DNA from 3 places in the Paenarthrobacter sp. AB444 genome. Region 2 is predicted to be linked to each of the others. Evidence: predicted binding sites of a transcription regulator. Region 2 holds the regulator's gene; each other region holds the start of a gene.
What was found. The regulator Rex, encoded in region 2, represses fermentation and respiration genes when NADH is low (regulators of the CRP and FNR family bind a similar motif). The targets are predictions, from matches to a motif close to CTTGTGAANNNNTTCACAAG.
Positions count from the first base shown of each region.

Region 1 (9,744 bases), on a different contig from region 2:
CACCGAAGAGCGAGTTGGCGATTGCGTAGCCCAGGCCCACACCGAGGGCGCGGATGGAAGCGGGGAAGAGCTCTGCCTTCACCAGGGCGTTGATGGAGGTGTAACCACCAACCATCAGCAGGCCACCCATCATGAGCAGGAAGGCAACGAAGGGATCCTTGGTGCCTGCAAGCGTGGAGAGCAGCGGCCACGTGAACAGCACGCCGGTCACACCGAACCATACGAGCAAGGGCTTGCGGCCGATCTTGTCCGAGATCAAGCCGTACACCGGCTGGAGCAGCATGAAGATGAAGAGGGCCCAGAAGTTGATCACCGAAGTGTCCGTCTTGGCGATGCCGGAGGTATCGTTCATGAACTTCAGGATGAAGTTGGTGTAGGTGTAGAACGCCACCGTGCCGCCAAGGGTGATGCCGATGCAGATCAGCAACGGCTTCCAGTGCTTGGTGAACAGGAGCTTCATGGTGCCGGGCTGTGCTTCCCCTGCAACCTTGACGTGTGCCGCGCGGATCTGGTCAGCGGAGACCGTTTCCTCCATGGAACGGCGAAGCCACAGCACTACAAGCGCCGCCACGCCACCGATCGCGAACGGTATACGCCAGCCCCACTCGGTCAGGGCTTCCTTGGTCATGGTGTTCTGCAGGATCACGAGCACCAAAAGCGCCAGCATCTGACCGCCGACAAGCGTCACGTACTGGAAGCTCGAGAAGAAGCCGCGGCGCTTGGCCGTCGCCGCCTCGGACATGTACGTCGCGCTGGTTCCGTACTCGCCGCCGACCGAGAAGCCTTGGAGCACGCGGATGAAGACCAGCAGAATGAGCGCCCACAGGCCGATGACATCCTGTGTTGGGAGGATCGCGATGGCGAACGAACCAGCCGACATGAGGGTCACGCTCAAGGTCAACGCGGCCTTGCGGCCCTTCCGGTCAGCGTAACGGCCGAAGAACCAGCTGCCGATCGGACGCATGAGGAACGACGTCGAGAAGACGGCCATCGCTTCAAGGCCGGCCTGGAGATCGTCGGAGGAGTTGAAGAAGTGCGACTGGAAATACGCCGCAAACACTGTGTAGACGTAGAGGTCGAACCATTCCACGAGGTTGCCCGCGGAGCCCTTGAGGATGTTGCTCACTGCCTTGCGGGTCTGGGCGGCTTCGCTCAGAGGTGCAGCTTGTTGGGTGCTCATCAATGAACCTTCCTGGACGGCAGCAGCTGAGGCGGCCGTGTCTTGCATGTGTTCGTTCTGTCCATGAAGCGGGTGCTCATGGCTTCGTTGCGCATGGCTCTTCGTCGACTAAGAAAGGCCCTCTTGGGGGTGAAGAGGACGTATTCCAACCTATGGGTGATGCACGGCACAGCCAACGCCGTGCCGGATTTCCTAACACTTCCTTAGGTTTCCGGCGCGCGCTCGCTCACGTTCCGCGGGTTTCACGCGCACGCTCGCTCACGTCCCGCGTGCTTGGGGCGGACGCTCGCTCACGTTCCGCGTGCTTGAGGTGGACGCTCGCTCACATCCCATGGCCCGGACCGGGATCGTTGACGCGAACCGACTTCCAAATTGAGAGTCGTCCAACGCCCCCAGCGACGGCGACGGATAGTGAGAGCAGAACCGAACCGGCCTGCGACAGCCCGCCCACCGGTACGCAGACAAGCAAGGGGACGGCGAAAAAGGCGGCGACGTGGACCCACTGGTTACGGACCCGCCGCAGCGCCAGCCCTAGGAGTGATCCAACGCCAGCGCCGACAGCCCACACCGGAAGCAGGCTGTAGATGAAGAAAAGAACTGCCCATCCCGGTAATTGAAGAGTCAGCAAGAGGCAGAAGGTCAGATGCGCCACCGCGACGCCAATCGCGAGTCCTCCTCCTCCGATCACCACCCGGGCCTTTGATCCGTATCGCCAGCTGTGCCGTGTTCCGGCTGCGATCAACCCATATTCGGCCTCGTCAGTCCAACTGTCATCGTTCATAATCGCCTCCGACATGTACGTGAGTGAGGGTTGGTCGGATGGGGTGGTTACGTGAGTGAGGGTTGGTCGGATGGGGTGGTTACGTGAGTGAGGGTTGGTCGGATGGGGTGGTTACGTGAGTGAGGCCTTCGCGATCTCGTTGAGGGCTCCGGCAAGCGACGGGTATTCAAAGGTGAACTCCGCATCCACCAACCTCCGTGGCTCAACCCATCGACTCTTCAGCACCAGCTCGGTCTGAGTCCGGATGAGAACAGCGCCGGCCTCGAGCAACCACGACGGGGTCGGCATCCCGAATGGCACACCCAAGCTCTGCCTCACCAAGGCCATGAGCTCACGATTGTCCACCGGGTAGGGTGAAGCGGCGTTGACGGGACCAGTAAGCTCTGGCCGCTCGTGAATGAACAGCACCGCTCGATACAGGTCTTCCACATGGATCCAACTGAACTTCTGCGTACCTGGACCCATGTGCCCGCCCAGGCCAAGCCGGGCGAGGTTCCGGAGGGGACCCATGACGCCACCGGCGCCCAGCACTATCGCAATGCGCAGCGGCACTTTCCGCGTAGCCGGCGCGACAGCAGCTGCCAACTCGTCCTCCCAGGCCCGGGCCACATCCACGGAAAATCCCCTGCCAATCTCACCCGAGGCCTCAGATTGTGCTTGGTCTTCCGCATGCCGATAAATGGTGCCAGTGCTTGAGTTGATCCACGTCCGGGGTGGTTCGGCACACCCAGCAACCGCACGCCCCAAGGCACGCGTCGTCTGCACCCGCGACTCCAGGATCTCCCGCCTGTGGCGCTCGTTGTAACGGCAATTCACGGATCGTCCGGCGAGGTTCACCAGCAGTTCGGCGCCGTCCAGCGCTTTGGTGATGGCGCCGTCGTCGTCCCATTGCGCGTCGGCCGACGCGGCCCGCCCAACCGTCCGGACCTGCCAACCGTCGTCGAGAAACCGGCGCCGGAAGCAGCTGCCGATGAAGCCGGAAGCACCCGCGATCACCACCGTCTTCACAAGTCTTCCTTCACGCTGCGTACGAGCCCGAGGACGTCGTCGAACACCTTGCCGACCCCCGGAATCTTGGCGAGCGACAGGCCGCGAGCCACCAGCGGCGCTGCGCCGTCGATGAGCCTGCGCGTGCGGCGTTGGCCCTCGGATCTGTCGTAGACCCAAAACAGCGCGACACCCATGTACGCCAGCCACAGCAGTTCGGGCAGGTCGCCGCGCAGCTTCTTGGCGACGGCGGGCGAGGAACCGTCGACGGCGGTGCGGAAAATCGCGAGCGACGCGTTCCGGGCGGCGGTGGACGCCTCTCCGAACGGATTGACGGGCGACGCCGGCCGGATCGCCGTTGCGATGAAGTCGGAACCGAACTGGTGGTACGGCGTCATGACGTCGATTCCGGAGTGAAGCACGGCCTTCAGGCGGCCGGCGAGATCTTGGACGTTTTCGAGGGCTTGGGCGGCGGCCGCGGCGTGCTCGTCCTGCACCTGGATATAGAGCTCCTGGACCAGCTCGTCCTTGGACGCGAAGTAATAGTAGGCATTGCCCACCGACACTCCAGCCTCCTGGGCTATGGCCCTCATGGTGGTCTTCTCGAAGCCGATCTCGCGGAACATCTTCAGCGCGACGTCTGCCACCAATTGACGGGTTTGTTCACTTTTGGCAGCCATTCGTCACTCCTTGGTTTTTGAACGTGTTCAGAAATCAGTATTGCATGAATTGAACGTGTTCAAAAGTGGGGGTTGTGAGTGAGGGTTTGGGGGAAGGGGGTGGGGTGTGAGTGGGGGTTTGGGGCAAGGGGGTGGGTTGTGAGTGAGGGTTGGCGGGAAGGGGGTGGGGTGTGAGTGGGGGTTGGCGGGGCGGGGTGGGACAATGTAAGCGGTGCCGGCCGCATGCCCCACCGCCCAGTGCTAATACAGCGGGGCTGCCTCACGTCGGGGCCGCCTGCGCGAACCACTACGAAACGGATGACTCATGCCCACGCCCTCTGGCTCCAGCACGCTCAGCAAGCCCGCACCGCGCTTTGCCTCGATTGGTTCCCCCTACTTCGGCATTATGTTGGCCGTCATGGCAGTGGTGCTGATCCTCTCCAACATCGGCGCCTCCAAGGGTGTAGTGCTGGGCCCGATCATCACGGACGGGGGCTTCTTCCTCTTCCCGTTGGCCTACATCCTGGGCGACGTCATGAGCGAGGTCTACGGCTTCAAGGTGGCGCGCAAAGCAATCATCACCTCGTTCGGACTCTCTGTGTTCGCGTCCCTCTGCTACTGGGTGATCATCATCCTGCCGGGTTTCGATGACGAGTACGGAACGGCCAAGCAGGCCGCCATCGAGGGTGCGCTCGGACCAGTGCCGCAGATTGTCCTGGCCTCGCTCTTGGCCTTCCTGGCAGGCCAGACCATCAACTCCTGGATCCTGGTGAAGATGAAGGCGCGCACTGGCGAAAAGAGCCTGTGGGCACGACTGATGGGTTCCTCAGTGGTGGGCGAATTCGTGGACACCCTGATCTTCTGCAGCATTGCGGCGTCCGTGATTGGCATCTCCGACGTGGGCTCGTTCGTCAATTACGTCCTCGTCGGCTTCCTCTACAAGACCGCCGTCGAGTTCATTTTCGTGCCGATCACCGTGCTGGTGGTGGGCTGGATCAAGAAGCGCGAGCCGAGCTACGGGGCAGTCGCCGCCTAACCATCCGCCGAGTTCGCCGGAAACGTGCCAATTCGCTGGAAGTTTCCCAACGCCGTCGCACGCTTCCCGCGAACTCGCCGCAACTAAGAGTAGTACCGCCCCAGCGTCTCGGCCTTGAACTCGAAGAAGTCACCGGCTTCAATGGCAAGCCGGGCGTCGTCGACCATCTTCACCACGAAGCGCTCGTTGTGGATGGAGATCAGCGTCGCGGAGAGCATTTCCTTCGCCTTGAACAGATGATGGATGTAGGCGCGGGAGTAGTTGGCGCAGGCGTAGCAGTCGCAGCCTTCCTGCAAGGGGCCGAAGTCGGTCTTGTACTTCGCCCCGGACAGGTTGAAGCGCCCGAAAGGTGTGTAGAACGCGGAGTTCCGGGCCACGCGGGTGGGGGAGACGCAGTCGAAGGTGTCGGCGCCGTTCTCGATTGCCGTGAAGATGTCGTCCGGCTCGGAAATGCCCAGCAGGTGACGGGGCTTGTCCTCGGGCAGTTCCTCATTGCACCAACGCACGATTGTGCCCAGGTTTTCCTTCTCCAACGCCCCGCCGATGCCGTAGCCATCAAAAGGCATCGCCCCGAGGTCACGGCAGGCTTTGCGGCGCAGGTCCTCGTACTGGGCGCCCTGGATCACGCCGAACAACGCCTGGTACGGCTTGCCCACGCGGGATTCCGTCAAACGCGAGTGCTCCTCCAGGCACCGCAGCGCCCATATCCGCGTCCGTTCCAGCGACTCTTCCTGGTAGCCGCGGGAGTTCTGCAGCGTAGTCAGCTCATCAAAGGCGAACATTATGTCCGCGCCGATCTGGTGCTGGACCTGCATGGAGATCTCCGGCGAGAAACGGTGCTTGTCGCCGTTGAGGTGGGACTTGAACCAGACTCCGTCGTCGTCGATGTGCGCCAGCCGTTCCTTGCCGGGGGCCACGGCGTCGTCAGGTCCTGAAGAGTCCACGTTCTTCATGTCGATGACCTTCTTGAACCCGGAACCAAGGCTCATCACCTGGAATCCGCCGGAGTCCGTAAACGTGGGACCCGACCAGTTCATGAACGCCCCCAGGCCGCCCGCGGCGTCGAGGATTTCCGGTCCGGGCTGCAGGTAAAGGTGGTAGGCATTGGCCAGTACGGCCTGCGCGCCGAGGTCCGCGATGGACTCAGGCAGCACGGCTTTCACGGTGGCTTTGGTCCCGACGGCGATGAACGCGGGCGTCTGGATGGTCCCGTGCGGTGTGGTGATGGTGCCGGTCCGCCCCAGGAATTCGCCCCCGTTCGCCTCCACAAGAGAGGACGACGGCGAACACGTTTCAGTCAGGCGCGTGCCCACCGCAAAGGAGAACTCGGATTGCCGCTCGGACAAGCCGGGCAGCGAGGGGGACGAAGCAGGAGCAGAGGAGGAAGCTGGCACGCTACCAAGTGTGCCAGCTTTACCGGGAGCAACCTGCCGGATAAGCCCTAGGAGCCGTAGTTTTCAGCCTTCCAGTTGTCCCACGATGACCGGATGTCCGCCAAAGTGTGGGCCCCCAGATCGTAAGTCGAGGCGATGACCATTGACCCGCCGTCGGGCCTTTTTTCCGGAATCGGCAACTGCTCGGCGACGATCAACAGGCCATCCCCGTGCTCGGCATAACTGTGGACCGTGAGGCCCACCTGATGCCGGCTCTTGAACCAGACTTTGCCGGAGATCTTCTCGCCTGTAGCGAGCGTCAGCGAGTACTCCTCCCCAACCGGAGGCAGGTCCCCGAGGCCAAGCTTCTCAATCGCCGGACCGCCTTTGCCGGGCAGCGACACGAAATGCGTCCGCCGGTGCCCGCGGGGGTGCCGCTCCAACGCGAAGCGGAGCTGGTGGAGGAACGTCAGCCAGCCCTGCGTGATGTCCTCGTCCCAGTCGGCCCACTCGGAATCGTGGTCCAACGCAACCCTCGTGACGCGGACTTCCGTGCCCCCGGAGACGGGGTGGAGCTCAAAAACGTCCCCGCCATTGACCGTCAGGCTCGTGTGGTCGGGTCCTTCCACGACGTCCGTGTTGAAGTAGATCTGTTTGATTTCGTCGTCGAGATCATCGGCTTCCCAACCGTGCCATTGGGCCACCAACGACGGTTCACGCAGCATGGTCCACACCTGCTGCGCATCGGCATTAACCACAACGCTCAGATTGTTCGTCATGGCCCCGAATCTACCGCCGTTCGAGCCCACATAACAGGCCTTGAAATTCCCCGGCCCAAGGCGCAGGAAAACTAGGCGCGCACCGATTCCAGTTCGCCGTCGATCCTCCTGGCGAGCTCTTCTTCGCTGATGGTTTTCGAGCCGCCGTGGGCCCGCAGGAACAGCAGCGCTTCCAGGCGCAGGAAGCGCCAGTCGCGCTCGGCCTCGTGGTTGCCGTTGTCGATCGCGCGGAAGATTTCCTTGTCGTACAGGTTGGGCTCGTTCAGCGAGCGCTGCCTGACCCGGGCGTTGATCCGGGCCTTGAAGGGGTCTTCCTCCTGGGATTCAGGGGCGCGAAGCAGTTTCTCGTACACGGCTGCGCGTTCGCTTTGTCCAGCTTCCCTGCAAATGAAGCTGGAAAGAGCCAGGCCCCGTTCGATGGAGGCCCACCTGTCGAGGTTCCCGTCGAAGGGCAGCACGTTCAGCAGGTCCGCCACAGCCAGGGCGTTGTCCGGATCCCGCAGCACGATGCAAAGATCGAACGCCAGGTTGCTGAGGTCCCGGAGGCAGCTTCCTGACTTGGTGTTGATGCCCTTCGCGAGCCTCTCCGCGAGCACTTGGACGCTGTTCTTGCCTTTGTGGTTCGCGGCGGCGGCCCGCACCACGGCTTCGGGTGTTCCGTCCGGCTCGGGGATGAGCGCGAGTTCCTCGGCGCTGGGGCCGGTGTAGGTGGGTGGGGTTTCGGGCCGCGGGGGCACGACGACGGCGGGCACGGCGACCGCGTCGGCGTCGGCTTCCGCGGGGGTACTGGAGTGCGGGGTACTGGAGTCCGGAGTGCCGGCGGCGGGCACGGCGACCGCGTCGGCGTCGTCGTCAATCCCGTCGGCGCCCACGCCCGCAGCAACCCCGTCGCCCGCGGGAACACCGTCCCCTACCGGAACACTGGACCCGACAGCGATCCGCACTGTGCCGCCGTCGTCCATTGTCGCGATCAACAAAGCGGCGACGCCGTAGTCATCATTTTCAACGTCGATACTGACGATTTCCTGGGCCGGCCCGTCGCCGGGTGGGAACACGAAATCCCCGGGCCGCAGGTCCCCAGCCTGCTTTTCCCTGTACTGCTGTGTGGCTGGGCTGTGAGTCATCGGAAATCCTTTGGTTCTCTTGGGGTCCGCCGTCCAGTCTACAAAGACGGGCTGTCAGAGGGGCCGTGACCCGCTAGAGAACTACCCCCGAGAAAGCCAATGCCTGCCGTACGAGGTTCCCGCGTCCGCCGTCGAATTCCTGCTGGACGTTGTCGCTGAGCACTTCCTGCGGCGTCATCCACGTCAGTTCCAACGCGTCCTGCCGGGGTTCGCATTCGCCGGTGACCGGGATGACGTAGGCAAGCGACACGGCGTGTTGGCGCTCGTCGGTGAAGCCCGTTTGTGAGGGAGCCGGGAAGTATTCGGCCACTGTGAAGGGAACCGGGCTGATGGGCAGCTGAGGGAACGCCAGGGGGCCGAGGTCCTTTTCCATGTGCCGCAGGAGCGCCGCACGGATAGTCTCGCGGTACAGGACACGGCCTGAGACGAGGTAGCGGACCATGTTGCCGTCGGCGTCGCCCTGGAGCAAGGTGCCAACTTCGTTGACGTACCCGAGCGGATCAAGCCTGACAGGAACAGCCTCCACGTAAACCATGGGCAGACGGCCGCGGGCTTCGAAGAGGTCTTCATCGGAAAGCCAGCCTGGATACGGGTCAGGTGTACGTACGCTCATGGTTAAGTTCTACCGCATCCCCGGTGGAAGTTCCGTGGAGGCATCCCGGTTGAAGGGGCCGTTACGCTCTCGGCGGCATCAAGGGGCCGGTGTGCTGGCTGCGCGGGACTTTTCCACTACTATCGACGCCGGCGCGGAGCCACCGGCCGCATCAGGGTTGGCCACGTAGAGGACCTCGTCCTCGATCCTCGCATCAACGCCCGCGGAGTGGAGCCGGCCCAGCAAAGGCTCCAGCCCGCCGTCGTACTCGAACGCGAGGTCGCCGTTGCCGCTGTCCGCGCCGTGGATGACGCGCAGGATTCCGCCGTTCTTGGTGGTGAACGTGGCCGATTCGTCGTCCTGGGTCCGGGGCCGGGCGCCAATATTCCGGAGATCGTTGACTGCGACTCCTACCAGCGGGCTGATCCATGTTGCCACCAGCGTCAGGGCGGGATCGGCCTCCGGGGACGTGGCCCACGATCCGTCTGCGGCCCGCTGCGCCGGGAAGGCGAAGAATTCGTACCCGTCATCGGCCGAGATCTGCACTGTGGCGCCGTCCGGCGTTTGGTGGACTTCGGCCTGCGTGCCGTCGTCCTCGGTGCGCCGTGCGAATTCCTCGAGGTCGCCGACTTCAACGCTGAAGACAGTGATGGCGTCCAAGGGGTGGCCGTGCTCCACCCGGGCCACGGCAAGGCGACCCGAACCGGCGTCGAACTCCAGCCAGTCGCCGTCGTCAACGGTCGCTGCCAAACCCAAGGCGTGCAGCAGTGCGGTCCATTGCTCCGGTCGTGAGGTGTAGTGGATGGGGCGGGCTCGCAGCATTGGTCCTCCGGTTTCTGGTGGTCGGTTCCCAGCCTATTCCGCGTGGCCGTATCCGTGCCCGCCCCTTCCACCGCAGAATGGGACCATGCCCATCGAGCTTGAGGAATTGATCGTCAGAGACGGTGCCCAGTGGCGCGCATGGCTGGCCGACCACGCTGCGGACAGTCCTGGCGTGTGGCTGGTCCTGCACAAGAAGGGCGGCAACGTTACGGAACTGGACTACGACGCCGCCCTGGACGAGGCCCTCTGCTTTGGCTGGATCGACGGCCAGACCCGCAGGCGCGACGCCGAGAGCTACTTCCAGCGCATGACCCCGCGGGGCCGGCGCAGCATCTGGTCCGCCCGGAACGTGGGCCTCATTGCCCGGCTTGAAGCCGAGGGCAGGATGACCGATGCCGGCCGCGCCGCCGT
Region 1 covers NZ_JAQZBY010000009.1:122,055-131,798, forward strand. Annotated here, with positions in the region: gene PQ627_RS12665 (MFS transporter) at 1-1,180, opposite strand, end outside; gene PQ627_RS12670 (hypothetical protein) at 1,503-1,961, opposite strand; gene PQ627_RS12675 (TIGR01777 family oxidoreductase) at 2,073-2,969, opposite strand; gene PQ627_RS12680 (TetR/AcrR family transcriptional regulator) at 2,966-3,628, opposite strand; gene PQ627_RS12685 (queuosine precursor transporter) at 3,933-4,643, shown strand; gene tgt (tRNA guanosine(34) transglycosylase Tgt) at 4,727-6,037, opposite strand; gene PQ627_RS12695 (SRPBCC family protein) at 6,085-6,795, opposite strand; gene PQ627_RS12700 (DUF6707 family protein) at 6,867-7,919, opposite strand; gene PQ627_RS12705 (NUDIX hydrolase family protein) at 7,993-8,532, opposite strand; gene PQ627_RS12710 (hypothetical protein) at 8,611-9,333, opposite strand; gene PQ627_RS12715 (YdeI/OmpD-associated family protein) at 9,419-9,744, shown strand, end outside.
Region 1: the regulator Rex is predicted to act here: its motif matches at 3,643-3,662, upstream of PQ627_RS12685 (queuosine precursor transporter).

Region 2 (9,744 bases):
TTTACCCGAACTCCGAGGTCCGCGAAGCAATCGCACCCAAGCTCGCAAAGGCAGACGTCAAGGTAGTGGACTTCATCAGTGCCATCAAGGATGAGCTCGGTGACGCACCGGCTGCTCCGCCCAAGGGTGCCGGTGCCATCCAGGAAATCATCAAGCGTTACACCTCGGAGGTCATGTTCAACAGGCTTTCCGCGGAGGAAGCAGGCAAGAAGGCTGTGGACGAAATGAAGTCCGCCATCAGCTAGCTTCTTCGGAGCAGAAACCGCGGCCCCGGCCGGTCAGTAGTGATCGACCGGGGGCGCGGTTTCGCTGCGCCCAAACCCGCCGGCAACCGACCCGAAGGCGCTGTGACGGGGCGCACAAGCCATGACGTAGGATGACCTCATGCCTCTCTTTGACCTTCCGCTCGAGCAACTTCGCGACTACACCTCCGTAGCAACGCCGCCAGCCGATCTGGACCAGTTTTGGGACCGGACCATCGCCGAAGCGCGGTCGCTGCCACTGGATGCCGTGTTCGAGCCAGTGGACAACTACCTCAGCGTCATTGACACCTTCGATGTCACGTTCTCAGGCTTCGGCGGCGACCGGATCAAGGGGTGGCTGCACGTTCCGGCGCATCTTGAACCCGGCACACAGCTTCCCGTGGTGGTGGAGTACATCGGCTACTCGGGAGGACGCGGGCTGGTGAATCAGAACACCCGCTGGGCGCAGGCAGGCTATGCCCACTTCATCATGGACACCCGCGGCCAAGGGTACGGCGGAGTCTCCGGGGATACTCCGGATCCGCACCCCTCAGCGGGCGAGGTCAACTACGCGGGCCTCATGACCCGGGGCGCGGACCACCAGGACAACTACTATTACCGCCGGGTCTACGTGGATGCCTTCCGCGCCGTCGAAGCGGCACAGAGCCATCCCGCCGTCGACCCTTCCGCCGTGGTGTTGACCGGCGTGAGTCAGGGCGGGGGCATCACCGTCGCCGCCGCCGGGCTGGCGGCCGGAAGGCTCGACGGCGTTATCGCCGCGCTGCCCGACGTCCCCTTCCTGCAGGACTTCCCCCGTGCGATCGACATCGCCCCGCGCGGTCCCTACCCGGAGATCGCGTCTTTCCTGGGCAGGCACCGGGACCGCTACGAGCCAATGCTGGCTGTGCTGAACTACTTCGACGGCGTGCACCTGGGCAGGGCTGCCGCGGTTCCAGCGCTGTTCTCGGCTGCCCAGATGGACGACATCTGCCCGCCATCTACGGTGTTCGCGAGCTACAACAACTACGGTGCGCTTGGCGGGTCACCGCAGAAGGACATCGAGGTGTACCGCTTCAACAACCACGAGGGCGGGCAGGAGCACCACTGGATCAAGCAGTTGCAGTTCCTGCGCAAACTCCTGTCATCATGACGGACACGATTTGCGGGGTCTGACCAGAGGTGGTTATGGTGTGGCTATGACTAACCGTTGGTATGCGTATTTTTCGTTGGCTCTGGAGGGGCCCGCGTCTAACTGACACGCATCCAACTTTCCTTCAGAGCCAACAGGGCAGAGATCATTCTCTGCCCTTCGCCATATCCGGCGGGTTCTGAAAAGGGGCCCGCTCCGCATCCCGGACAGGACCCAGAAATGACCAGCATCGCCCCCGAAACCGTGACCTCGGACGAATCCGCACAGCCCGCCACCTCCAACCTTCGGGTGGCCCGCTTCGAGCCGCTTCCGGCCCCGCAGGACCTCATCGCAGAGCTGCCCCTGGACGCACGCTCAGCTGCCGTCGTCGACCGTGGCCGTGACCAGGTCCGCGCCATCATGGACGGCGTCGACGACCGCCTGCTCGTGATCGTCGGTCCGTGCTCCATCCATGACCCCAAAGCCGGGCTTGAATACGCCCGCCGCTTGGTCAGCCAGGCCGAGAAGCACAAGGAAGACCTCCTGATCGTCATGCGGACCTACTTCGAGAAGCCGCGGACCACGGTTGGCTGGAAGGGCCTCATCAACGATCCCCACCTGGACGGCAGCCACGACATCGCCGCAGGATTGCGCGCAGCACGTGGATTCCTGAAGCAGGTCACCGCGCTCGGCCTGCCCACCGCTACCGAGTTCCTCGAACCCATCAGCCCCCAGTACATGGCCGACCTCGTTTCCTGGGGCGCCATCGGGGCCCGGACCACCGAAAGCCAGATCCACCGCCAGCTCGCCTCGGGACTCTCCATGCCCATCGGCTTCAAGAACGGCACCGACGGCGACCTCCAGGTAGCCATCGACGCTTGCGGCGCCTCTGCCGCTGAGCAGGCCTTCCTGGGAATCGACGACGACGGCCGCGCGGCTTTGGTGGCGACGGCCGGAAACCCGGACACGCACGTGATCCTGCGCGGTGGACGCAAGGGCCCGAACTACTCCGCCGCAGACGTTGCCGCAGCTTCGTCAAAGCTCGCGGACAAGGGACTCAACCGGCGCCTGATCGTTGACGCCAGCCACGCGAACAGCGGCAAGAGCCACCACCGCCAAGCTGAAGTTGCCCTGGAAATCGGTGCCCAGCTCGAAGCTGGCGCGTCTTCTCCCATCGCCGGCGTAATGCTCGAGAGCTTCCTGGTGGGCGGCGCGCAGAACCTGGACGTCGCCAAGCAGCTTTCAGGCGAGCAGGAACTTGTGTACGGACAGAGCGTTACGGACGCCTGCATGGAGTGGGATGTCACGGCGTCGGTCCTTGAACAGCTTGCTGCCTCGGCCCGGAAGCGCAGGGAGGTCTTGGGGGAGTAGTGTCCCACTTCCTCGAAAAGCTTTCACTTAGGCCCCATCAGCCTCTAGAGTATCTAGCACATGGTTGTTGGATGGCTCAGCATCGTCACACCGTTTCCTGGGGGTGTCCTGTCGGCTGAGAGCAAAGGAATATGGGAAATGTCCGCGGAGACTAACTTCTCGAATGCGCGTTTCATGACGGTGGCCGAAGTGGCCGACGTCCTGCGTGTTTCCAAAATGACCGTGTATCGCCTGGTTCACTCAGGGGAAATGCCAGCCGTCAGGTTTGGCCGTTCCTTCCGGGTTCCCGAAGAAGCCGTAGCCCAGTACCTCAAAGGTGCTGTGGTCGACGGACAATCCGAGACCGCCTGAGGCCGCCGGGGTCCGTTCAGCGGACCGTGGTCATGGGGTACCTCTTTGAAGCGGTACTCTGTTAAGGAACGTTTTACGTCATTGTAAGAATCTGTCAGTTGTACTGTCTGCTTCCGCGGATCCGTTCCAACAGACAGGACCTTCTAGTTTGTAAGGAACTTTCGTGGGTTCAGTTATTAAGAAGCGCCGCAAGCGTATGGCCAAGAAGAAGCACCGCAAGCTGCTTCGCAAGACCCGCCACCAGCGCCGCAATAAGAAGTAGAGATACTTCACCAAGCGTGAATGCCCGTTGCCTCTCAAGGCGGCGGGCATTTTTGCATCCCACTGACGCTCGCTCACGTTCCCGGGGTTTCCTGCGGACGCTCGCTCATGTTCCCGGGGTTTGTTGCTGGCGCTCGCTCATGTTCCCCGGGGTTTGTTGCGGACGCTCGCTCACGTTCCCCGGGGTTTGTTGCGGACGCTCGCTCATCCTAGGGGTCTTGCGAAGCCCGCTTGGATTGCAGGGTCTACCCAGGCCTTGCGCAGGGCTCGTTTGATCTCCCCTGTGGCATCGGCGAAGCCGTCAGCGAGGTCGTTTTTCCCAAAGACAAGGACAGTCCAGCCTGCTGCGCGGAACGCCTTGTCCCTGCGCCGGTCACTGTGGATCTGTTCCTCCTCAAGGTGATGGCCGCCGTCGTACTGGATAGCGAGCCGACGCTCGCGGTAGCCAAGGTCGGCTGAAGGCGACAGCCGATCGCCAATCCGCAGGGGAACCTGCAATTCCGGTTCCGGCAATCCGGCATCAAGCATGGCAAGGCGGAGGAGGGATTCGGGCGCTGAATCCGCTCCTACCCGCATGAGTTCGAGTGCGTCCCGCGCGCGGACGACACCTTGCAGGTTCTTGTGGCGGTCCACCATCGCGCGGAGGCTGTCAGTGGTTGCGTAGGCCGTGTCCCGTTGTTCGAACTCGGCACGCGGCACGCGAATGAGGTGGTCACCGACGCAAATGAGTTCCTTCAAGGGCAGCGTGCGGGCAAGATCAAGCCAGGTCCTGGACCGTGTGCTGATCCAAAGCCCGCGCACCATTTCAACTTCCCCCTCGGCCACCACCACGGTGTGCCCGGTGACCCCTTTCCGCCGAGTTGCCGGGAGGTTCCGCGGCTTACTCAGGTGCAGTTCATGTGCGTCGGATAGCCACGGAGGGAGCGGAAACCCATGAAGTCTGGCGGCAGTGACATGCGATATCCAAGCCCCTGGGCTCGCAGACGAAAGTGATCGTGCAGCTGCTTCAAGGTCAAAGTCCCAAGTTGACGGCCGGTAAATGCCCTTGCTGACCGGTTCTATGCTGACCCGTCCCCAAAGATGTCGTTGAGTCAGGCCGGCATCTTTGGCCTCTGAAAGTGTAAACGGGGCGGACCTCAGCTGGGAGGGGACGGGAATCGGTATCTGCATACGGCATTGTTACCCAGATGCCGTTGGGAGTGCAGAAGTTATCCACAGGTATGCCGGGCCGACTCCGCGATGTGAGAGAGGGTTGGGTCTAAACCGGTGGGATGTGAGAGAGGGTCGGGTTTAGACCGGGGGGATGTGAGAGAGGGTTGGGTTTAAAACGGTGGGATGTGAGTGAGGGCTGGGCTAGAGGCGTGGGCCGCGGAACCGTGAGAAGCCCCGCCATAGGCCGTAGATCGCCCCGCCGACTGTCGCCGCCTTCAGCCCGAGTGTTGCGGCGCGCCGACCGGAACGGAAGTCGTAGACGGGCCAGTTGTTGTCGCGGGCGTGGCGCCGCAGCTTGGCGTCGGGATTGATGACCACGGGGTGCCCCACCATGGTCAGGAGTGGAATGTCATTGGCGGAATCGCTGTAGGCCCAGCAGTGGTCCAGATCAAGGCCTTCCCGTTCGGCAACGAGCTCGACGGCGACCGCCTTGGCCGGACCGTGCAATATGTCGCCGACCAGTTTCCCGGTGTACATACCTTCATGCACTTCACCTACGGTGCCCAGCGCCCCTGTCAATCCGAGGCGCGTGGAGATCACGGTTGCGACCTCGATGGGTGTAGCCGTCACCAGCCAGACTTTACGGCCAACCCTGAGGTGCTGTTCTGCCAAAGCTTTGGTTCCGGGCCAAATCCTCGACTCGATCATCTCGTCATAGACCTCTTCACCCAGGGCCTTGATGTCCTCAACGCTGATTCCGGCTGCCAGAGTCAGGGCAGAGTCGCGAACAGCATGCACATCTTCCATGTTCTCGCCACGCATCACGAACTTGAACTGCTTCCAAGCGAAGCCAGCCGCTTGGGGCAACGTAAAGGCCTTGCGTTCGTACATTTTGCGCGCGACATGGAACAGGCTGGCGCCCTTCATCAACGTGTTGTCGACGTCGAAGAAAGCTGCTTCACCGATGTGCTTCTGCACCTGGGCAGATGCGGCAACGGCGGCGTTCTTCTCCTCGGGCATGACTTGAGTCTAGTCAATCGCCGGTACCCCGCGCTGAGGGCGCACGAACAAGCCCCTAGGGGGTGGGGTGTGAGTGGGGGTTGGTGGGAAGGGGGTGGGGTGTGAGTGAGGGTTGGTGGGAAGGGGGTGGGGTGTGAGTGAGGGTTGGTGGGGGCGGTTACCGTTAAGCACATGGCTAATCCCGACGTCGTTCTCCTCACCAAAGCTGACTGCCACCTCTGCACCGAGGCGCGTGCCGCCGTCGAGCGCGTTACCCAAGCCCTTGGCCTGGGCTGGACCGAGCAGTCGATCGACGGCGACCCCCAACTTCAGGAGCGCTACGCCGAAGAGATTCCGGTGGTGCTGGTGAACGGTATCCAGCGCGATTTCTGGAAGATTGACGAAGACCGGCTGACCCGCACCCTGAAGAAAGCCTTGGCGGGCTGAGGTGGAGCCGGCCAGCTGTGGTGGCTTTTGTTGAGTCCGGCCGGGGGTCATAGAGTGGAACAACAAAGCGACGCAATGGAGAATACCGTGACTGCGCTGGAACCGTCCGCGGAAGCAATTTCCGGGGACAACGAACCTGCCGCCAAGCAGATCCCGCCCGCGGCTGTGGCCCGGATGACCCTCTATTTGCGTGCGCTGAACTCCCTCCTGGCCGAAGGCGTGGAGCGCGTCTCCTCCGAAGCGCTGGCAGAAGCGTCGGGCGTCAGCTCATCAACGCTCCGCAAGGACCTTTCGTATGTCGGCTCCTACGGAACCCGCGGCGTCGGCTACGAGGTCCAGTACCTGAGCCGCCACATCGCCGCAGCGCTCGGCCTGACCCATGACTGGAAAGTGGCCATCGTAGGTGCCGGTAACCTCGGGAAGGCGCTGGCCCGGTATGGCGGGTTCGAGTCCCGCGGGTTCGACGTCGTGGCCATTTTCGACGCCGATCCGATGGTGATCGGCAACGAGGTCGGTTGGCTGCGCGTCAGCGACTCTGCCGAACTTGAGCGCGTCCTGGAGCGAACGCACACGAACATGGTTGTACTCGCACTCCCGGCAACCGTGGCGCAGGAAGTGTGCGACCGTGTGATCGCAGCAGGCATCAGGAGCATCCTGAGCTTCGCGCCGGTGCTCCTGCAGGTTCCGCCGCATGTGAACCTGCGAAAAGTGGACATGGCAACGGAACTCCAGATTCTGGCCTACCACGCACAAAGGGCGCAGACGCCGGGCCAGGCTGTTTAGCCTCACCCGGGTCCGCGCCCGGAGTTGCTATGTAAAACCGGCCCTTTAGCGGGCGTACGGGTTTCCGAACTGCTGCGTCTTCCGGAAGTACGGAGCCGACGCCGGCAGGTACAGCAGGACGATCGCTGCGATGCCGAGCAGTGCTGACAGCGTTGCCAGGCTCAGCGGTACCAGGGCGAAGATGGAAAGCGCGGCGAGGACAGTTCCCAGGATGCGTGCCCAGTTCTTGCCCTTGCGAACGTTGAGGGCCACGAGGGCGTAGAGTCCGGCACCGATGACGCCAAGCGCAATCATGACGCCAACAATGAAGCCCTTGACGTCTTCAAAGCGGAGATCAGCGGCGCCACCGGCCGCCATCTGCTCTTCGAACATGCTCCGGAAGGCGGGGTCGTTCATGGCTGCAATGGAGATGAAGATGGAGATAAGCCAGATCGCAGCTGCTCCGACGATCAACCAGAAGGCGATGGTGACCATCTGGGGGACCGTGGAAGGGCCGGGCTGCTGGCTGGGCCAGTTGGTGTCCTGCCCGTACTGCGGTGCCTGGCCATAGGGCGAGGAACCGGGCTGGCCGTAGGGGGACTGCTGGCCGTACGGGGTCTGCTGGCCATACTGGGGAGCTGCGGGCTGACCGTACTGCGGTGCTGCCGGTGGCTGGGACTGCTGGCCGTACTGCGGTGCTGCCGGGGGCTGGGACTGCTGGCCGTACTGCGGTGCTGCCGGCTGGCCGCCCGGCTGCGCGGGCTGGTTGGAGTCGCCCGGGTTCGACGGCGGGTATGGAGGGTTGCTCATGGCATTCCTTTGCTTGTTCGACTGCAGGTACGGCCGCCGGGATCAGCAAAGTGACCCTGCCCCCAGCGTGGTTCTGCTTCCACCGTACCCCCACGCTCCTGCGACGATGCCTACCACACGCAGGAAATTCAAGGGGCCAGGGAAAATCATCATGTTGGAGTACGTCTTCATGATGAAGGCCGCGGGGACCCCTAAGGACCGCCCGCGGCCTTCTGCTCACAAGGCGCTGGTGAAGGACGACGCCGGTAGCTCCGGTTGCGCTAGGCGTGACCCTTGATTGCCTTGAACCAGAGCTGCGAGTTGGGCAGCCACATCAGGACGACGGCTACGGCGCTGACAAGGAAGCCGAACCAGTTGCCGCCCAAGCCAGCGCCCGGGGCACCGGAGTTGATGGAGCCGAAGATGGCCAGGAGCAGCGATACGGCGGCAAGGATTGTCAGGGCCAGGCGGGCCCACTCCTTTCCTTCCTTCATCTTCATGGCCAGGACAATCTGGGCTGCTGCTACAGCCAGGCTGAGGATCAGGAGTACCAGCAGGAATGCTGCCACGCCGGGGATGAAAGCGAAGGCCGCGATGATGGCGAAAAACCCGATGAGCCCGAAGAGGAGGGCCAGGAGTCCCGAGATCACCCAGATGAAGTACGACACCTTCAATTCCGTCGGCAGGCCTTGGGTCTTGAAGATTCCCGAGAATCCGCCCTGGGGCATGACGTCGTTCAGGTGGCGGGGTCCATCGGTGGGCATTTCGAAATGGAATCCCGGCTGCCCGGGGGCTGGTTGACCGGGGCCGCCCTGTGCCGGACCAGGCTGCGAAAACTGGCCAGGTTGTGTCGGTGGCTGGTAGCCCTGCTGTCCCTGGTATCCGCCGGGCGGAACAGTGCCGCCCTGCGGGGGCTGGTAACCGCCTGGGGGTTGGTAGCCCGCAGGAGGAACATTGCCTTGCTGCGGTGGCTGGGCGCCGGGCTGCTGTGGCTGGGGTGCTTCATCTGGGGTACTCATGGCATCACTGTAGACCGCAGGTTGAAGGTTGCATAGGAAATTCGGAGCCAACTCGCAGCTAAATACAGGGTGTTTGCCGAACAATGGCCGGGTGACCCATGTGTGCGAGAAACACCCGAATGCGAAACGGCGCCCCTGCAGCACGAGGCTGGGCAGGGACGCCGTCCGGGGTTTTGTGGAATCAGGCAGCTGCCGGAGCGATGAACGCGAGTTCCAGGTTGATGACAACCTTGTCGCTGACCAGTACGCCACCGGCTTCGAGGACTGCGTTCCAGGTGAGGCCGAAGTCCTTGCGGCTGATGGTGGTTTCACCGGAGACGCCTGCACGGGTGTTGCCGAACGGATCCACGGCCACACCGTTGAATTCGGTCTCGATGGAAACTTCCTTGGTCACGCCCTTGATTGTGAGATCGCCCACGAGGTCGAAGCTGTTGCCGTTGGCCTTGACGTGGCGGGAAACGAACGTGATCTCCGGGAACTTCTCGACGTCGAAGAAGTCTTCGCCCTTGACGTGGCCGTCGCGGTTGACGTCGCCGGAGTCGAAGCTGGCGGTCTGGATGGTTGCGTTGACCTTGGAGTCGGCCAAGGTTTCGCCGACCTCGAGGGTGGCTGCAGCGTCCTTGAACTGGCCGCGGACCTTGCTGATGCCTGCGTGGCGGACGGTGAAGCCGATCTCGCTGTGGGAAGCGTCGAGGGTCCAGGTGCCGGTGGTGACGGAAGCGGGGAGGGTCATCATGGTTGTTGCTCCTATAGGTAGTGGAAGGTACTGCGTGCTTGCTAGGTTGAAACCAATTGCTTGAAGCGTCAACCGAGCTTCGTGTCTAGTATAAACATGCATATGCATCTTTTATTCCAACTCCGTGGAACTTTTCGGGAAATTTTTGAGTTCTACTTGCGGTAGAAGATTTCGGATCGTCCCGCTTCTTTGAGAAACTGGTAAACATGCCCCAAGCAACTGTCCATCTGCTTCGCCATGGCGAGGTCCACAATCCCGACGGCGTCCTCTACGGTCGACTGCCGGAATTCCACCTCTCCGAGCGCGGCCGTGAGATGGCCCGGATGCTGGCCGACCACTTCGTTGCCCGAGCCGCCGAGGGCGCCAAGATCGTGCATCTGGTCGCCTCGCCCTTGACGCGCGCCCAGGAAACAGCCATGCCGACGGCGGAAGCGCTGAACCTTAAGGTCGCTATCGAGCCCCGGATCATTGAAGCCGAGAACCACT
Region 2 covers NZ_JAQZBY010000007.1:83,303-93,046, forward strand. Annotated here, with positions in the region: gene PQ627_RS10515 (ABC transporter substrate-binding protein) at 1-245, shown strand, start outside; gene PQ627_RS10520 (acetylxylan esterase) at 385-1,392, shown strand; gene PQ627_RS10525 (3-deoxy-7-phosphoheptulonate synthase) at 1,612-2,742, shown strand; gene PQ627_RS10530 (helix-turn-helix domain-containing protein) at 2,881-3,093, shown strand; gene PQ627_RS10535 (30S ribosomal protein bS22) at 3,257-3,355, shown strand; gene PQ627_RS19940 (endonuclease domain-containing protein) at 3,559-4,158, opposite strand; gene PQ627_RS10545 (HAD family hydrolase) at 4,708-5,526, opposite strand; gene PQ627_RS10550 (glutaredoxin family protein) at 5,698-5,952, shown strand; gene PQ627_RS10555 (redox-sensing transcriptional repressor Rex) at 6,028-6,735, shown strand; gene PQ627_RS10560 (hypothetical protein) at 6,781-7,524, opposite strand; gene PQ627_RS10565 (hypothetical protein) at 7,785-8,522, opposite strand; gene PQ627_RS10570 (YceI family protein) at 8,704-9,255, opposite strand; gene PQ627_RS10575 (histidine phosphatase family protein) at 9,465-9,744, shown strand, end outside.

Region 3 (9,744 bases), on a different contig from region 2:
GCCCGGCCTTTGACCTGAAGGCGCTCCAGGGCGTCTGCAGCTTTTTCAGGGGCTACCGCTGCTGCACCGCGGACAGGTTTCATCCACTCGGGGTTGTAGACCGGAGCTTCACTCGGTCCGGACTGCGCAGGTTGGGCTGCATCGAATTGACCCGTGGTGAAGAACCAGGACAGCCCCGCAGCAATGGTGGCGGCGGCCAGGGCCAGAACCGCCCATGCTTGGCGTGACCGACGTCGGGCGCGTTTGTAGGCGGACCAGGTGATGCTCAAGGGACTCCATCCAGTGGGGCAGGGTGTGTCCTACGAGCGTATGGCAAGGCCCCGACAGTCAGAGTCGGTATCCACAGTGTGTAGGAGAAGTCACACCGCACCGTGGCTGAAAGTAGGCTCCTTTATTGCTCGCGCATCACGCGTTGAAGGTCCTCGGCAGCCACTTCCAGAAGTCCGCGCAGTTGCTCCACGCGCTCGTCGGAAACGTCTCCGGCAGCGTTGGCCGCGACTGCCTGGTCCAGGAGCTTCTGGGCTTGCTTATGGTTGGCCTTGGCCACGTCCAAGGCATGTTCGAGCGTGGTCTCATGTTCGATGGTTGATTCGTTGTCCATGAGTGCCATTCTGCTCAGGTTTCCCGGCCGATTCCAGTGACCCGGCCGGGAAACCCGTGAGAACTGATCGGGTATCAGGCGTCAGCAGTTTCCAGTACAGCAATCGGAGCGATGACGTCTTTGGCGGGGAAGGACGGCGGGTTCACACCGGCCATTTCTTCCATGACGCGGACAACCTGGCAGGAGTAGCCGAACTCGTTGTCGTACCAGACGTACAGCACGAGGTTCTTGTCGTTGGAGATGGTCGCGAGACCGTCAACGATGCCGGCCCGGCGCGATCCAACGAAGTCGGTGGAAACTACGTCAGGGGAATCGATGTAGTCGATCTGCTTGCGGAGATCCGAGTGCAGGGACATCTCGCGGAGGTAGTCGTTGACTTCCTCGCGGGTGGTGCCGTTCTCAAGGTTGAGGTTCAGGATGGCCATGGAGACGTCCGGCGTGGGTACGCGGATGGCATTGCCGGTGAGCTTTCCCTGCAGTTCGGGAAGAGCCTTGGCGACGGCCTTTGCAGCACCGGTCTCGGTGATCACCATGTTCAGTGCGGCCGAGCGTCCACGACGGTCGCCCTTGTGGAAGTTGTCGATCAGGTTCTGGTCGTTGGTGAACGAGTGGACCGTTTCGACGTGTCCGTGAATGATGCCGAACTTGTCGTTGATGGCCTTCAGCACAGGGGTGATGGCATTGGTGGTGCAGGACGCCGCGGTGACGATCTTGTCGTCGTCGTTGATGTCGCGGTGGTTGATGCCGTGGACGATGTTCTTGAGCTCGCCCTTGCCTGGCGCGGTCAGCAGGACGCGGGCAACGCCCTTGCTCTGCAGGTGCTGGGAGAGGCCATCGGCGTCGCGCCAACGTCCCGTGTTGTCGACAACCAACGCATCCTTGATGCCGTACGCGGTGTAGTCGACGGTCGCGGGGTTGTCCGAGTAGATGACCTGGATCTGGACTCCGTTGGCCGTGATGGTGTTGGCTTCCTCATCCACGCGGATGGTGCCTTCGAAGGAGCCGTGGACGGAGTCGCGGCGCAGCAGGCTCGCACGCTTGACGAGGTCGTTGTCTGCCCCTTTGCGAACCACGATGGCGCGCAGGCGGAGGCCGTGGCCGCCACCGGCCTTTTCGATCAGGAGGCGGGCCAGCAGGCGGCCGATGCGCCCAAAACCGTAAAGAACGACGTCGGTGCTGGTGCGGTCGTCAGCGCCGCGCCTGCCCACGATCTCGGCCAATTCGGACCGCAAGTACTCGTCCAGGGAGGCGCCATTGCCTTCTGCCCGGTACTTCTCCGTCAAACGCGCAATGTCGATGGCAGCGGCGCCGAGTTCCAGCTCAGAGAGGGCATTCAGAAGGGGTGCGGTCTCTTCGAGCAGGAGCTCGTGGTTGCTCATCCGGCGTGCAAAGCGGTGGGCCTTGAGGATGTTCATGGTGGACTTGTTGATCAAGCTCCGGCCGTGGATGCTGGTGACCACGTTGTTTTCCCGGTACAACCGGCCGATCACCGGAATCATGGCCTCGGCGAGAGCCTCCCGGCCCATCCACTTATCAAGACAAGAATCTGACGTCTGGCTCACAGAACTACCTTCCTTGGGTCAACCACATACGTCCTCGTATGCAGATGGCAGCGGCCGCCCGGAGTAGTCCTGCGGCACATGCGCCAGCGGGCTTCGGTCCACCCACTGCGCCTTGAACGAGAGCAAAGAAAATCCGCCGGCTGCGAACGCAGTCCCGGCGGCAGAACATCTACGTTCAGTAACCATTCTAGGCGGGAAGGGCGGGGCATAGTCGTCCCGAAGGCGTGAAATCACTCACACGCCCGTGATCCCGGCAGTCATAAATGGATGGGTTGACCGATACGCCGGGTTCTGTCATCCGTTGTCGTTGCCAACAAGGGAGTGGCGGCCATCCATCTACGAACGCCGTTGCCGACGCCCTCCAGCGGCCTACCCGGACACTCGGGCGAGCAGCCCTCGAACGTGTCCTGTCTGGCCTTGCTCCGGGTGGGGTTTACCTAGCCTCCCCGGTCACCCGGGGAGCTGGTGGTCTCTTACACCACCGTTTCACCCTTACCTGCTGCAACCGGTGCAATACCGGAAACGCAGGCGGTCTGTTCTCTGTGGCACTGGCCTGCGGGTTACCCCGAGTGGGCGTTACCCACCACCCTGCTCTGCGGAGCCCGGACGTTCCTCGAGCCACTTTCGTGACGCGCGGCCGCCTGGTCAACCCATCCGCCGTACAGTCTACCGGCGTCCAAGGCGGCCCGAGTCACCGGTAATATCGACTGGTGCTGATTCTCCTGCCGCCTTCAGAAGGCAAGACCCCCGCCACCAAAGGCCCCGCCATTGACTGGGAGTCATTGAGCTTTCCGGAACTGAACCCGTATCGGGCGAAGGTCCTCGAAGCCTTGGGAACAGTGAGCGCGCACGAGGACGCCCTTGCGTTGCTGGGCGTCGGCGCCTCCTTGCGTGACGACGTCGAACGCAATACCCGCCTCCACGCCGAACCGGCGGCCCCCGCGCACCAGGTCTACTCCGGCGTCTTGTACGACGCCCTCGGCTTCAAGAGCATGACCCCGGCACAGCGGCGCAAGGCCACAGAATCCATCCTTGTCGTCTCGGCGCTCTGGGGCGCCATCGGCTTCGGCGACCACGTGCCGGCCTACCGCCTGTCCATGGGAACCGCACTGCCCGACGTCGGACGCCTCGCCTCCTACTGGAAGCCGCAACTTAACGCCGCCCTGGCCAAACGCTCGGAAGGAGAGCTGCTTATCGACTGCCGCTCGAGCACCTACGCCGCGGCGTGGGCTCCCCCGGCCGAGCAGACGGTGACCGTCAACGTGTTCAACGAGGCCAACGGCAAGCGCACGGTGGTGAGCCACTTTGCCAAGCACACCCGTGGTGAACTGGCCAGGCATCTGCTGACGAGGCGTGGCAAGGCGCCGGCAACTCCCCAACAGCTCCTGAAAGCATCCAGCGAGCACTGGACCACCGAACTTGTTGAAGGCACTGCCCGCAAACCGCACGCGCTGAACATCATCCTGACGGGCTAAGCCCCCGGATCCGCAGCGGAGATCAGTTCCACTCCGCAGATCGGACAAGGATCACGCCCGAGTCCGGGCAGAAAACGATGTCGTCCTCGGCAGCGGCTTTGACCTCGCCGAGGTCCCCCGGGCTGAGCATCATCCCCGAGCCTTCGGACTTTCCATGGAAGAGCCGGGCAGCACCGACTCCCCGCTTGGCGATGGTCTTTTCGTAGACTGCGAGCATCCCTGCATCCAAGGCCTCGGCGAAGGCTGCCCGCTGCCCGCGGACCACCGTTTCCTCGGCAGCGATCTCTGCGATGGCTTCATCCAGCTCCGCACGGATGCTGCCGAAGGAGCCCTGGATGTCATCAACGATGGCCTGCTGGGCAGCTTGGCGTTCGCGCAGGGTGTCCAGGCGCTCCAGGATTTCCAGTTCAACGTCTTCAAGGTCCGATCGGCGCTTGGTCAGCGAGGCGATGTCATTCTGCAGAGCCACCAGGTCCTTGGACAGTCCGGTACCGCTGTTGAGCCTGGTTTCGTCACGTTCGATCCGCGAGGCAACCTGCTCGACGTCGGCTTCCGCCCGGCGGAGTTCGGCTTCAGCGTCGTGGACGGCTACTTTGGCGGCCCCCAGTTCACCGTTGGCCACCGCGAGGGCATCGGTCAGGTCAGTAATGCGGGGATCGTTTTCCAACACTTTCCGGCGGCCGGCCAGCGATTTGAGCTTGGCATCCAGTCCCTGCAGTTCAAGCAATTTCAATTGTTCTGCCGGTGCCGCTTTTGCCACGCTTACCTCCGCTTGTCGCCGCCGGACCTGGAGATCAGTTCCGGATCTTTCCTAGACTCTAGTCGCCGCCTGGAGTCAGTATGAAGTCCCAAGGGTCGCTGTTGGTGCTGCTGACGCGGATATCGACGTCGTAGCCTTGGTCCGCGAGGACATTGCCCAATGCTTCGGCCGCAGCCGGGAGCCACAGCCATTCACTGGCAAAATGCGAAACGTCAATCAGGTAGGGACGGCCGTTGGTGGCGCCTTCCCGCGCTTCCGAAGCCGGATGGTGCCGCATGTCTGCCGTGACGTAAACGTCGGCATGGTTGGCGCGGACGGCGTCGAGCAAGCTGTCCCCGGCGCCCCCGCAGACCGCCACGCGCCGCACAAGACCGTCCTTGTCACCGGCCACCCGCACACCGCCGGCGACGGCCGGGAGCATTTCAAAGACGCGTGCTGCAAAGTCACCCAGGGTTTCAAGCTCCGGAAGATCGCCCACCCTGCCGATTCCTTCCTCAGGCAATCCGTTGGATGCGGCCGTCAGCGGCGCGACGTTCTCCAGCCCGAAGGCGTCGGCGAGCACGTCCGAGACTCCACCGACGGCTGAGTCACCATTCGTATGCACTGTCAGCAGGCCGGTGCCAGCCTCAATCAACCGGTGAACGGCAAGGCCCTTGGCCGTGGTTGCCGCTACCGAATTCACGCCTTTGAGCAGCAAGGGGTGGTGGGTGATGAGCAGTTCGGCGCCCCATTCGATGGCTTCGTCAATGACAGCCAGGGTGGGGTCCACGGCGAACAGTACTTTGGTCACCGGAACCGTGGGCCGCCCGACCACCAGACCGACTTCGTCCCAATCCTCGGCCAGCGACTCGGGCCAGAGCTCTTCCACAGCCAGCAACACCTGGCCGAGGCTGGGTTCGGCGCTGGCTGCCTCTGTTTCGTCGTGTTCTGTTTCGTCCTCTTCGACGGAATCCGCATCAGAAATGCCAGTGTTTACTGCTTCCATGTTCCTATTCTTCACTACCGTGCCGGATCAGGCAGTCCTTGCCGCCGGGTATCTGCCGGGAGCCGTAATTCTCCCGTAAGGTGAAACGGGAATCATCAGGACATCCCAACCATTGAAGAGAACATGAAAACTTTCGTACTTGGCGGCGGCTGCTTCTGGTGCCTCGACGCCGTTTACCAGAAGACCCGTGGCGTCAGCTCGGTGGTCTCCGGCTACACCGGGGGCCACGTCCGCAATCCCGACTACTACGAGGTATGCTCCGGAACCACGGGCCACGCGGAGGTCGTTGCAGTGACCTTTGATGAAACCGTGGTTCCCGAGGACGTCATTCTGGACATGTTCTTCGCCCTCCACGACCCCACCACGTTGAACCGCCAGGGCTACGACGTCGGAACCCAGTACCGGTCATCCATGTTCTACACCACCACGGAAGAGAAGGTGTTGTTCGAGGAAGCCATCGAACGCGCCCAGGCCCTCTGGTCCGATCCGATTGTGACTGAAGTGGTCCCGCTCCCGGACTTCTACGAGGCCGAGGAAGTTCACCAGAATTACTATGCCAAGTTCCCTTATCAGGGGTATTGCCAGGTGATCATTAATCCCAAGCTGGCCAAGGCGAGGAAATATTACTCTGCATGGCTTACTGCTTAGCAAGGTTTCGTTCCCGCTGGTTAGGCTGACCTCAGCATTCCCTCTTCAGAGATAGGCGTAAATTTTCATGGCAAGGATCTACGACGACGTCACCCAGCTGGTCGGCCGCACTCCGCTGGTTCGGTTGAACCGGCTGACCGAAGGCCTGGACGCCCAGGTTGCGGTCAAGCTCGAGTTCTACAACCCGGCCAACAGCGTCAAGGACCGCATCGGCGTGGCCATCGTTGACGCTGCGGAAAAGTCCGGTGCCTTGAAGCCAGGCGGAACGATCGTTGAGGGCACCTCCGGCAACACCGGTATCGCACTGGCCCTGGTCGGTGCTGCCCGCGGTTACAAGGTCATCCTGACCATGCCCGAAACGATGTCCACCGAACGCCGGGTCATGCTCCGCGCCTACGGTGCCGAGATCGTCCTCACCCCCGGTTCGGAAGGCATGCGCGGCGCTGTCGAGAAGGCCCAGGAGATCGTCGCCACCACGGAGAACGCCATCTGGGCCCAGCAGTTCGCCAACGAGGCAAACCCAGCGATCCACCGCGCCACCACGGCCGAGGAAGTCTGGGAAGACACCGACGGCGAAGTCGACATCTTTGTCGCAGGCGTTGGCACCGGCGGCACCGTCACCGGCGTCGGCCAGGTCCTCAAGGAACGCAAGCCCGGCGTGCAAATTGTTGCCGTCGAGCCGAAAGACTCGGCCATCCTCAACGGCGGAGCACCCGGCCCCCACAAGATCCAGGGAATCGGTGCCAACTTTGTTCCCGAAATCCTGGACACCAACGTCTACGACGAGGTCCTGGATGCCACGCTCGAGGATTCCGTCCGCGTTGCCCGTGACCTCGGTGCCCGCGAAGGCATCCTTGGCGGCATTTCTTCCGGTGCCATCGTGTGGGGCGCGCTGGAACTGGCCAAGCGTCCGGAGAACGCCGGCAAGCTGATCGTTGCGGTCGTCTGTGACTTTGGAGAGCGCTACATCTCCACTGTGCTGTTTGATGACATCCGCAGCTAACACAACGCCTGCATTCCTTCATTTCCTGTAGAAAGGTCTTTGTGAGCTTCTTCGCAAGACTTAAGGAAGACCTCGACGCCGCCCGGTCCCACGACCCGGCGGCGCGAGGTTCTTTCGAGAACTTTTTCGCATACTCCGGCTTGCATGCCATTTGGGCGCACCGCGTCACGCACAAGCTCTGGCAAAACCCGGCACTGAGGTTTCCTGCCCGCTTGATTTCGCAGCTGGCCAGGTTCCTGACCGGCATTGAAATCCACCCCGGTGCCACAATAGGCCGCAGGTTCTTCATCGACCACGGCATGGGCGTCGTCATTGGTGAGACGTCCGAGATCGGCGACGACGTAATGATTTATCACGGTGTCACTCTCGGCGGCCGGTCGCTGGCCAAGGTCAAGCGCCACCCCACGATTGGTGACCGCGTCACGATTGGTGCGGGCGCCAAGGTTCTGGGCCCCATCACCATCGGAGCGGACAGCGCAGTCGGAGCAAATGCCGTGGTGGTCAAGGACGCTCCCCCGGAGTCAATCATCACCGGCATTCCGGCGACGTGGCGGCACCGTGATGCACGGTCCGAGACCAAGCCTGCTGTGGATCCTGCCGAGTACTACATCGAATACCGGATCTAGAACGCGCCAAACGTCACGGTGACCAAACCTCACTTTGACTCAGTACGGCAAAGGCCGGCCCCTCCCAGTCTGATCGGGAGGGGCCGGCCTTTGCAGTTGGTGGCGCTAGTGGGTGTCGACTGCCGAGATCTCGGACTTGTCTTCGCCCCAGAGGGTGTGGAACGTCCCTTCGGTGTCCACGCGGCCATAGGTGTGTGCGCCGAAGAGGTCGCGCTGGCCCTGGATCAAGGCAGCGGCAACGCGCTTGCGGCGGAGGCCGTCGTAGTACGCCAGCGACGAGGAGAAGACCGGTACCGGAATACCGAGCTGCACGGCGGTGGCGACAACGCGGCGCCAGGCCGGGAGAGCCTCTGCAATGGCCTTGGTGAAGGCCGGAGCGAACAGCAGGTTGGCGGGCTTCTCGTCGGCTGCGTAGGCCTTGGTGATGTCCTTGAGCAGTTCGGCACGGATGATGCAGCCTGCGCGCCACAAGGAAGCGATCTCGTCCAGCTTGAGGTCCCAGCCGTACTCCTTGGCAGCGGAGGTCAGCATGTCCAGACCCTGGGCATAGGAGACCAGCTTGGAGGCGTACAGAGCCTGACGGACGTCCTCAACGAACGTTTCGGGGATCTCCACGGAAGCCTCTTCGCCAGCGAGCAGTTCCTGGCCGAGCTTGCGCTGCTCGGTCTGGGAGGACAGCGCGCGGGCGAACACAGACTCAGCGATGCCCGAGACAGGCGATCCGAGTTCAAGGGCGGAGATGACGGTCCAGCGTCCGGTACCCTTCTGGCCGGCGGCGTCAACGACGACATCCACGAAGGGCTTGCCCGTCTTGGCGTCAACGTGGCCGAGGACCTCAGCGGAGATTTCGATGAGGAAGGAGGACAGCTCGCCCTTGTTCCACTCCGCGAAGATCTTGGACTGCTCGGCCGGCTCGATGCCAGCGCCGGAGCGGAGGAGGTCGAAGGCCTCGCCGATGACCTGCATGTCGGCGTATTCAATGCCGTTGTGGACCATCTTGACGAAGTGGCCGGCGCCGTCGGTGCCGATCCATGCGCAGCAGGGCTCGCCGTCGACCTTGGCGGAGATCTTCTCCAGCAGCGGGCCGAGAGCGTCGTAGGACTCGCGGGAACCGCCGGGCATGATGGACGGGCCGTTCAGTGCGCCCTCTTCGCCACCGGAGACACCGACGCCTACAAAGTGAAGGTCCTTCTTGGCCAGCGCGGCTTCCCGGCGGCGGGTGTCCTCGTAGTGCGAGTTACCGGCGTCGATGATGATGTCGCCGGCTTCAAGCAGCGGTTCAAGCTGCTCGATCACGTTGTCGACGGGAGCGCCTGCCTTGACCATGATGAGGACGCGGCGGGGCTTTTCGAGGGAGTCGACGAGCTCCTGCAGCGTTTCCGTGCGGATGAAGTCGCCTTCCGTGCCGTGCTTTTCCAGCAGGGCGTCGGTCTTTTCCACGGAGCGGTTGTGGAGAGCCACGGTGAAGCCGTTGCGTGCGAGGTTGCGGGCCAGGTTGGCGCCCATCACCGCAAGGCCGGTGACACCGATGTGTGCTGACATCAAAACTCCAATTCGTTCGTGTACAAACAGTCCCAACGTACCCTCAGGGGGCAAGGAGGAAACGATTTCAAAACCAGGGGCTGAAATAAACCATACGTATTTAAACCTTGGGCGGGAAAGCGGCGCCCACGTTGTGGAAGCTGCCGCGTCATAAACAGTCTATGATGTCCGCACCCCGACACAGCGGCCAGTGACCACTCCCGGGAACCCCCACCCGCCGCTAGGGGCCTCCCACGCCATTATGCTTACCTCTATGTCAACCAGCCTTCACCACCGCGCCATAGAGCATTTGGGAACCCGGATCGTAGGTGGTGCCCTTCCCTCGGGCCACGTGATGTTGGCTGAGCATCTGGAAGATGAACTCAACGTCTCGCGATCCGTGGTGCGTGAAGCCGTGCGTGTCCTCCAATCGCTTGGGCTCGTCGAGACCATCAAACGCGTTGGCATCCGGGTCCTGCCGGCGCATCGTTGGAATCCCTTCGACCCCCTGATCATTCGTTGGCGCCTGGCCGGTGAAGGCCGCGGTGCGCAGTTGCGGTCGT
Region 3 covers NZ_JAQZBY010000016.1:97,530-107,273, forward strand. Annotated here, with positions in the region: gene PQ627_RS17795 (HNH endonuclease family protein) at 1-269, opposite strand, end outside; gene PQ627_RS17800 (hypothetical protein) at 392-601, opposite strand; gene PQ627_RS17805 (glyceraldehyde-3-phosphate dehydrogenase) at 676-2,163, opposite strand; RNA gene rnpB (RNase P RNA component class A) at 2,428-2,816, opposite strand; gene PQ627_RS17815 (YaaA family protein) at 2,874-3,638, shown strand; gene PQ627_RS17820 (zinc ribbon domain-containing protein) at 3,661-4,398, opposite strand; gene PQ627_RS17825 (Nif3-like dinuclear metal center hexameric protein) at 4,457-5,383, opposite strand; gene msrA (peptide-methionine (S)-S-oxide reductase MsrA) at 5,507-6,031, shown strand; gene cysK (cysteine synthase A) at 6,099-7,034, shown strand; gene epsC (serine O-acetyltransferase EpsC) at 7,076-7,660, shown strand; gene gndA (NADP-dependent phosphogluconate dehydrogenase) at 7,766-9,202, opposite strand; gene PQ627_RS17850 (FadR/GntR family transcriptional regulator) at 9,456-9,744, shown strand, end outside.
Region 3: the regulator Rex is predicted to act here: its motif matches at 2,385-2,404, upstream of PQ627_RS17805 (glyceraldehyde-3-phosphate dehydrogenase).